Regions from separate parts of the Bilifractor sp. HCP3S3_D3 genome, predicted to be linked through region 1. Evidence: predicted binding sites of a transcription regulator. Region 1 holds the regulator's gene; the other holds the start of a gene.
The links. The regulator Rex, encoded in region 1, represses fermentation and respiration genes when NADH is low (regulators of the CRP and FNR family bind a similar motif). The targets are predictions, from matches to a motif close to ATTGTTAANTANTTAACAAT.
Positions count from the first base shown of each region.

Region 1 (4,662 bases):
GGTTGGTGTACACATTCTGAACGTCATCGCTTTCATCCAGAAGATCCAGAATCCTCTGAAGCATCTTGCGGTCATTCTCATCCGTCAGCGCGGTCTTTGTCTGCGGAAGCATGACGACATCCGCCTCAGACATGACAATGCCCTTCTTCTCGAGAGCTTCCCGAACCGCAGAGAAATCATTCGGAGCAGTCAGGATCTCATAGTAATCTTCCTCTTCATTGAAATCTTCCGCGCCGCAGTCAAGAGCAAGCATCATGAGATCATCTGCGGAACCATCATAATCCTCTTTGCTGACGATGATCTGTCCCTTCTCATCAAACATAAAGGAAACACATCCGGGTGTTCCGACATTTCCGTTTCCCTTTGAAAATGCGCTTCTGACATCTGCTGCCGTGCGGTTCTTGTTGTCTGTAAGTGTCTGGACGATTACGGCAACTCCGCCGGGGCCGTAGCCTTCATAGGTGATGTGCTCATAGTTGTCCGCGTTCGCGGCACCTGCAGCCTTTTCAATACCGCGCTTAATGGTATCGTTCGGCATGTTGTTGGCCTTGGCTTTTGCGATTACATCACGAAGCTTGCTGTTGTTGTCCGGATCCGGTCCGCCCTCTTTCACGGCAATCACGATTTCACGGCCGATGATGGTAAAAATCTTGCCCTTAGCCGCGTCGTTCTTCTCCTTCTTGTGCTTGATGTTCGCAAACTTTGAATGTCCTGACATAAAATTTCACTCCTCATTAAATTGTAAATAGTATATGAATTCAGCGCCGTATACGGTAACCGGCCATGCTGTATACAACACCACAAGCTGTATGCAGAGTCCGGCGGTTTTCATAACTCGCGCTAATTTTAACATTACTTTAAAAATATATCACTGAATGGATGGATCGTCAACCGGCTGCAAAGAGAGTCAAATCGGCTCAACGCAAATACAAAGAGAGTCAAAGCGGCTGCAAAAAGAGTCAAAGCAGCAAAGAAGCAGAAAATTTCAGAGTTCTGTCTCCCTTTGAGGTGACAGCGGAAAAGGCGCGGCGCCGGTTCATCAGAGAAATTCGTGGATGAATTCGAGGATGTTTCCGGCAGTTGCGGAGGCCTCTGAATATTTCTCGGATGCCCGCTCTCCGCATTTTCCGTGAATGTAGACTCCGAGTGCGGCAGCGACACCGGTATAATCTCCGTGCTGCGCGGTCAGACCGGCGATGATTCCGGTCAGGACATCTCCGCTCCCGGCTGTGGATAGTGCGCTGTTGCCGGACCGGTTCAGGAAGCAGCTGCCATTCGGGAGCGCTGTGACCGTTGCGGCGTCTTTCAGAACCACCGTGTTGCGGACCTCCTCGGCAGCATGCCTTGCGATGCTGACGGCAGATGACTTGATATCTGAGGGAGCGATGCCGGTCAGACGGCTCATCTCACCAACGTGTGGTGTGAAAACGGAGGGAAAACGGATTTCCCGAAGGAGGTCGCTGTGCGCCGCAATGAGATTCAGCGCATCAGCGTCAAAAACTGCAGGTATTTTTCTTTCCTGATTCAGACGAAGGAATTCCCGCATAAGAGAAAGCGCCGTATCGCCGGTTCCAAGTCCTGGACCGATCAGTACAGTATCCGCCCATTTCATATCCGCTGCAAGCTGTGGAAAGTCTTTTGCGCCATCCCGGTATGTGGAAATGAGAGCTTCCGGGAACAGTGCGCAGATTGGTGTGCGGTTATTTTCTTCTGTGAAGATTTTCACCATTCCGACACCGGTCAGAAGTGCGGCCTTTGCGGAAAGATATGCCGCCCCGCAGATATTCCGCGATCCGGCGATGACGAGAATCTTCCGGAAGGTTCCCTTGTTGCCCGATTCATCACGCTTCGGGAGATATTCAAGATCACTGTGTTCGATGGTATACAGATGGCAGGCCTTCGTGATTTCTCTGGTAAGCGGAATTCCGATCTGCTTCACTTTGACCTTCCCGGCACAGGCTGCTCCTGGATAGATGTAGAGACCTGCCTTTCCGGTTGTGAACGTGACAGTGAGATCCGCACGGACAGCTGTCCCCATGATCACGCCGGAGTCGGTGTTGACACCGGACGGCATATCGACAGCGGCGACAGGAAGCTCGGAATGATTGATTCGGTCAATAAGTTCGGCATATATTCCGGTGATGTCCCGTTTCAGCCCGATCCCGAAAAGAGCGTCTATAATAAGAGAATAATCCTCCGGATGGAAATCCTCCAGTTCCGCGCCCGGTGTGCTGCGGGCGCGGATGACCGGGATCGGAAAACCCTCGATGATATGAAGCTGCTGTTTCAGCTGGTCACTGAATTTTTCCTCCGGTCCGGCAAGAAAAACCGTGCAGCTGTATCCTTCCTCGCAGAGAACGCGGGCCACAGCGACTCCGTCTCCGCCATTGTTTCCCGTTCCGCAGACGACGAGGATCCGATCCATGTCATACTGCCGTTTTTCAATTTCTGATGCACAGGCAAGTGCCGCCCGCTCCATGAGGACCATGGAAGGCATTCCAGCCGCGACAGCGCTTCGATCCGCGTCCTGATGCTGCCTTGCACTCAAGATCAGTTTCATTCTGTATCCTCCCTTTCTGCTGAAGAACAGCGCAATTCATGAGATCCGATAAACGTTCTCTTCACTGCTCCAATTCATGAGATCCGATAAACGTTCTCTTCTCTGCTCCAATTGATGAGATCCGATAACAATTTTCTTTTCCGTTCCAAAAAGAGCCCCCATCTACGCGAGGGGCTCTTATATCGTCTTGTATCGGCAGGTGTCTACTTCTCTTCGAGTGTCTTGAGGTTGTAGGACAGCCGCATCAGACTTTCGGACAGATGAACATTCTGAACAGCCACATTCTTCGGTACCACAAGGTTCAGATCGGTGTGCGCAAAATTCCAGATGGCGTGAATGCCGTTTTCGATCAGCATCTTGCTTACCTCAATGGCGTATTCCTTTGGGAGAGTCAGCGTCGCGATTTCGACATCATTCTCCCGGAGAAAGGATGGAATCTCGTCCGTCATACGGATTGGAACACCCCGGATGACCTTGCCCTTTAATTCGGGATTATTGTCGAAAAGTCCGATGATACGGAAACTGTTCTTCTCAAAGTTCGTATAATTCGCGAGAGCCTGTCCCAGATGTCCGACACCGATAATGATAATATTGTGTATGCGGTCCAGTCCGAGAATTTTGGCGATCTCCTCTCGAAGATACTGCACATTATAACCGTAGCCCTGCTGCCCGAAACCGCCGAAATTATTCAGATCCTGCCGGATCTGAGAGGCGGTCACCTTCATCTGCTGACTGAGTTCACCGGAAGAAATCCGCTCAACGCCGGCCTCCTGAAGTTCACCGAGATACCGGTAATAACGGGGCAGCCTCTTGATAACGGCTTTCGAAATTTCTTTCTGACTCATAATAAGAAAACCTCCTTGAAGCTACTACCATTATATGTAATTGTCTAATTTTTGTCAAAGTATTTCTCTTTTTCCCGGTGCCCTTGCTTTGTTGTTTTTTTTCGGTATAATTGGAAGGTAAATGCTCCGCCAGAGAAGCGGCGGGACGCAAACAGGAAAAGCTACGAATGTGTGAGGTGGACAGATATGATTCTCTCCTGTCAGAATATCAGCAAGACATTTGGATCAGAGGAAATCCTGAAGGATATTTCCTTTCATATTGAAGAAAGGGACAAGGCCGCTCTGATCGGCGTGAACGGAGCGGGCAAATCGACGCTCCTCCGGATCATTACCGGAGCTCTCAGCCCGGATACCGGAGAAGTCACCGTCACACACGGCAAGACCATGGGATATCTGGCACAGTACCAGGACATGGAATCCGATGAGACGATCTATCAGGAGGTCCGGAAGGCAAAGCAGGATATCCTCGATATGGAGCAGCGTCTGCGGGAAATGGAGCGCCGGATGGACACGGTCACGGGCGAAGAGGCCGTTTCGCTGATGAACCGCTATACAGAGCTGATGCATGAGTTTGAGCTCCAGAACGGATATGCGGCGGAGAGCGAGATCACAGGCGTCCTGAAGGGACTCGGATTTGAGGAAAAAGATTTTGACCGCCGTCTGCGCTCCCTCTCCGGCGGCCAGAAGACACGGGTCGTTCTGGGAAAGCTCCTGCTGACAAAGCCGGATATCCTGCTTCTCGATGAGCCGACCAACCACCTGGATCTCTCCTCCATCGAGTGGCTGGAGAATTTTCTTATCAATTATCCGGGAACTGTGCTCATTGTCTCTCATGACCGGTATTTCCTGAACCGCATCGTCACGCGGGTTATCGAGATCGAAAACGGAAGATCCATGAGCTTCGAGGGAAACTACAACGAATACAGCCGGAAGAAATCAATCGTGCGCAAGGCACAGTACAACGCATGGGCGAAGCAGCAGGCAGAAATCCGTCATCAGGAAGCGGTCATCACCAAGCTGAAGCAGTTTAACCGGGAGAAGTCAATCAAGCGCGCGGAATCCAGAGAAAAAATGCTCGATAAAATGGAGGTTCTGGAGAAGCCGCAGGAAGTCAGCGCGGATATGCGCATTGAGCTGAAGCCGAGGACGGAAAGCGGCAAGGATGTGCTCACCGTGGCCGGTCTGTCCAAGGCATTCCCGGGGCTTCTTCTCTTCCGTAATCAGTCCTTTGAGATCAAGCGTGGAGAGCGGGTCGCG
Region 1 covers NZ_JBQHWP010000008.1:112,772-117,433, reverse strand. Annotated here, with positions in the region: gene ACTNDI_RS06635 (YebC/PmpR family DNA-binding transcriptional regulator) at 1-718, opposite strand, end outside; gene ACTNDI_RS06630 (NAD(P)H-hydrate dehydratase) at 1,040-2,560, opposite strand; gene ACTNDI_RS06625 (redox-sensing transcriptional repressor Rex) at 2,764-3,405, opposite strand; gene ACTNDI_RS06620 (ABC-F family ATP-binding cassette domain-containing protein) at 3,592-4,662, shown strand, end outside.

Region 2 (4,662 bases), on a different contig from region 1:
TGCTGAGATTTTGCGGAGAACTCGTCGAGCTCTTCTCTGGTCAGGCCGTATTTCTCGGCAACATTCTCAGCTGTGATTCCCATATGATAATTGTTGAACGCATCGGTAAGAGCGTCATGCGTCATGGAATCAATCAGTGCTCCATCGCCCATTCTATATCCATAACGTCCGTTCTGCAGAAGGTACGGAGCCTTGGACATGCTCTCCATGCCGCCTGCAACAACGATTTCTGCCTCTCCAGCACGGATCATGTCTGCTGCCATGTTCACAGCCGCAAGTCCGGAACCGCAGAGAATATTCAGAGTCATTGCCGGAACTTCAACCGGAATTCCTGCATTTACGGAAGCCTGACGGGCAACGTTCTGTCCCTGTCCTGCCTGAAGTACACATCCCATGTATACCATGTCTACCTTATCCGCCGGTACTCCGGAGCGCTTCAGAGCCTCTTTGATAACAATTGTTCCGAGATCAGCAACCGGAACTGTGCTAAGTTCTCCACCCATCTTACCGATCGCAGTACGGCAGGCGCCAGCAATAACAATTTTCTCAGCCATATTAAAGCCTCCTTAAAAAATAAATATTTAGTACGTGAAATATGTATTTCCTCATGAATCACCGTCAGGAAAAAGCCGGAACGCTGTACCGCGTCTTCTGATCCAGACCGCCGGAACAATGCTCGTTTATTTCTTAACGATGTAATCATAATACCCCTATTCCGCCTTTTTGTCAAATATTTATCAATCTTTATTTCGGAAAAAACTTACTAAATTTGGATTGCAATCTTGTATAGTTTTTTCCTTGACATCGCCGCCGCATGTCATCTCTTATTGGACCGTCTCCAGATGTTCATTTTCTCCGCCTCACGGATCAGTTCATCCCGTACCTTCGGATGTGCGATATTGATCAGCTGTTCCGCTCTCTGCCACATGGAGAGCCCCTTCAGGCAGACCTTTCCATATTCGGTCACGATATACATCGTGTTCGCGCGGGTATCTGTAACCACGCTTCCCGGGGTCAGCGTCGGACGGATCCGGCTCTTGATCTCCCCGGTCTTTTTGTCCTTGTACGCGGACGACAGGCAGATAAAGCTCTTGCCGCCCCTGGATTTATACGCTCCGAGTACAAAGTCAAGCTGTCCGCCGGCTCCCGAAATATTCTTGATCCCTGCGCTCTCGGCGTTAACCTGTCCGTAAAGATCAATGTCCACAGCGTTATTAATAGAGATAAAATTGTCAATCGCGCCGATGGTATCGATGTCGTTGACATATCCGACAGAGGCAGCCATACATTCCGGATTTCCGTCCAGATAATCGTACATTCTTCTGGTACCGGCGCCGAAAGCGTATACCTGAAGCCCCCGGTCAATGTTCTTCTTTGATCCGTTAATTTTGCCTGCCTCTGCCATATCTACAAAGGAATCCACATACATCTCCGTGTGTATACCAAGATCCTTCAGGTCACTTTCTGCAATCATTTTGCCGATCGCGTTCGGCATTCCGCCGATGCCCAGCTGCAGGCAGGCGCCGTCCGAAATTTCCGGTACCACAAGCTCCGCGACCGCCTTATCCACATCGCTGGCCTCTCCTCCTGCCGGCACCTCGTCAATCGCAGGATCATCTCCCTCGACGATCATATCGATCTGGTCGATGTGCACGTAATTATCCCGGGTTCCGAGGCATACCGGCATGTTTTTGTTCACCTCTGCGATTACGATATCTGCCGTCTCCACAACAGCGCTCATCTGACTCGCGCAGGGACCGAAATTAAAGTAGCCGTGTTTGTCCATTGGCGATACCTGAAAAATTGCCACATTCAGCGGCATCGTGCTTTCTCTGTAGAGGCGCGGCAGCTCAGAATAACGAAGCGGCGTATAAAAACAGAAACCTTTGGAGACCGAATGTCTCTCCACCGGGTTCATATGCCAGCTGTTCCAGATAAAATGCTCCGCCGGATTTTCAATTCCGAAGATAGCCGGAGCATGACAGAGAACACCGCCGCGGATGTTCACGTCATGAAGCTCAGGCATTCTCTTTGCCAGAGCTTTATCAACCGCGACATTCGTACCGACACACCATCCGTAATCAACCCAGTCGCCGCTCTTTATCACGGAAGCTGCTTTCTCGGCCGTTACCAGTTTCTCTTTATACTTTTCATCGTAATTCATCAGCTCATTCCTCCTCTTCCAGACGCCTTTCCGTTTCCATTTTCAGGGATCGCGTTTTTATGATATTTTTTTAACAACCTATCTGTATTTTACCATTTTTGTGACAGATGTAAATTATTTTTCTGCTATTTTCTTTTCCCGCTATTGTCTTTCTGTTTCTTCGCCTCCTCCATTTTCCGTTTACATCCGGTTCTGTATATAATTTTGCATTGGTTACCAATCACAGTTAGAAAAGACAGTTTTTTCACATTATCCGCCACACCTCAAGGGCAGTCTTCATGGAACAGCCCTGCCGAAGGAAGCACCACAAACGGAACAATTTTCCACCAACAGTCTGACCGGAACAGCAAGAACAGCGAAAATTCCTGCTTTGCACTGTTCATTTCTTTCGAAAAAGGATATACTGAGTTTAAGCGTCTGCAACAACTCAAATTCATGGCGCTGGACAGGAGAATATATATGAGAGAGATTCTCATATCAACAGAAAGCGGATCCGATCTTCCGGAATCACTTGTACAAAAATATCAGATCCATGTTGTTCCAATGCATGTCATTATGAACGGCGAGTCATTTGACGACGGTCATTTTCCGATTGACCGCGTTTTTGACTATTTTGACGAAACCGGGAGGATACCGACGACATCCGCGGTAAATGAAGGCGAATACATCGACTTTTTCCACAAGCTGCAGGAAGAGCATCCCGGATGTGTGATTTATCACTTTGCCTACTCTGCCGCCGCATCAAGCACATATGACCACGCCCGGCTTGCCATTGATGACGAGGGTTTTCAGGATGTCTATCTGATTGATACAAAGTCTGTATCCGGAGGCTGCACCGCTTACATTTCAGAAGCATACCGTCTGATCCGGGAACGCGGGGAGCATATCACCGATTACAGCGCCTTCGCGGATGAACTCCGATCCATCTCAGATCATATCGAATGCCAGTTCATCCCGGCGACACTCGCATATCTGCGGGCTGGCGGAAGAGTATCCAATGCCTCATACATTGCCGCCAACATCCTCAATCTGAAACCTCTGATCGAGATTGACAGCACCGGTCACCTGATCGCAACCAGGAAATACCGGGGTTCCATGCGCAAGATTGTCGATAAGTTCTATCGGGATTTTCTCAGCCGTTATGACTGCCGCAAGGATACCCTGTATCTGATGTACGGAAAGGGACTCGCTCAGGATGTTCTGGACCGCATGAAGGAAATCGCCATCGAGAGTGGATTCCGGAATACTGAGTATGTCATGACCGGCTGCACCATTTCCTGCCACGGCGGAAAAGGTGCCATGGGCATCGCTGCGGTCACTGTATAAGCTTGGGCGGCTGTTCTGCATAAGCAAAACAGCCGCCCTTAATCGTGTTTACGGCCACAGGCGGCCGCAAACCGCAAATAATGAGATTTTGCTATTATTCTATAAGCATCGCATCCCCGAAGCTGAAGAAGCGATATTTTTCCTGCACAGCGATGCGGTACGCATTCATGATATTGTCCTTACCCGCAAACGCGGATACCAGCATGATCAGTGTGGATTCCGGGAGGTGAAAATTCGTGATCAGTCCGTCCATGATCTTGAACTGATAGCCCGGATAGATAAAGATGCTGGTCCAGGCGCTGCCCGGCTGAAGGATTCCATTCTCATCTGTCGCGGATTCCAGTGTGCGGCAGCTGGTTGTGCCCACACAGATCACCCGGCCTCCTGCTGCCTTCGTATCATTGATGATTTTTGCCTGATCCGGCTCTACAATATACATCTCGGAATGCATCTGATGCTTCGTGACATCCTCCACCTTTACCGGACGGAAGGTGCCGAGGCCCACATGAAGCGTCACATGCGCAATCTTCACGCCCTTGTCCCGGATCTGCTGAAGCAGTTCCTTTGTAAAATGAAGCCCTGCCGTCGGTGCCGCTGCCGATCCGTCATTCTTCGCGTAGACGGTATTATATCTGGTGCGGTCCTTCAGTTTGTGTTTGATGTACGGCGGAAGAGGCATCTCTCCGAGCTTGTCCAGAATTTCCTCGAAAATTCCCTCATAATGAAACTGAATAAACCGGTTTCCGTCTTCCGTCACATCAACGACGGTGCCTGTCAGGATTCCCTCGTGTCCGAAAACAAGTTCCGTTCCAACCTTGCATTTCCTTCCGGGCTTCACCAGCGTCTCCCATATATTATCCTTCTTCCGTGTCAGAAGCAGAACCTCGATCACCGCGCCAGTATCCTTCTTGGTCCCGTAAAGACGGGCAGGAATCACCTTTGTATCATTGATGACCAGACAGTCCTTATCTGTCAGATGATCTATCACCTGTGTGAAGTGTTCGTGCCGCACCTCTCCGGTCTCTCTGTTCAGGCACATCAGTCTGGAGGAACTTCTGTCCTCCAGCGGGTCCTGGGCAATCAGTTCCTGCGGCAGGTCGTAATAGAAATCACTTGTTTTCATCGGCATGTTTCTTTTTCTCCTTCTGATCACCGGCATCTGACGGATGCTT
Region 2 covers NZ_JBQHWP010000003.1:37,458-42,119, forward strand. Annotated here, with positions in the region: gene ACTNDI_RS02480 (acetyl-CoA C-acetyltransferase) at 1-554, opposite strand, end outside; gene ACTNDI_RS02485 (butyryl-CoA:acetate CoA-transferase) at 818-2,164, opposite strand; gene ACTNDI_RS02490 (DegV family protein) at 2,624-3,490, shown strand; gene queA (tRNA preQ1(34) S-adenosylmethionine ribosyltransferase-isomerase QueA) at 3,585-4,613, opposite strand; gene ACTNDI_RS02500 (histidine phosphatase family protein) at 4,600-4,662, opposite strand, start outside.
Region 2: ACTNDI_RS02485 (butyryl-CoA:acetate CoA-transferase) is a predicted target of Rex. The motif match lies at 2,223-2,242, and genes of this name have one in related genera.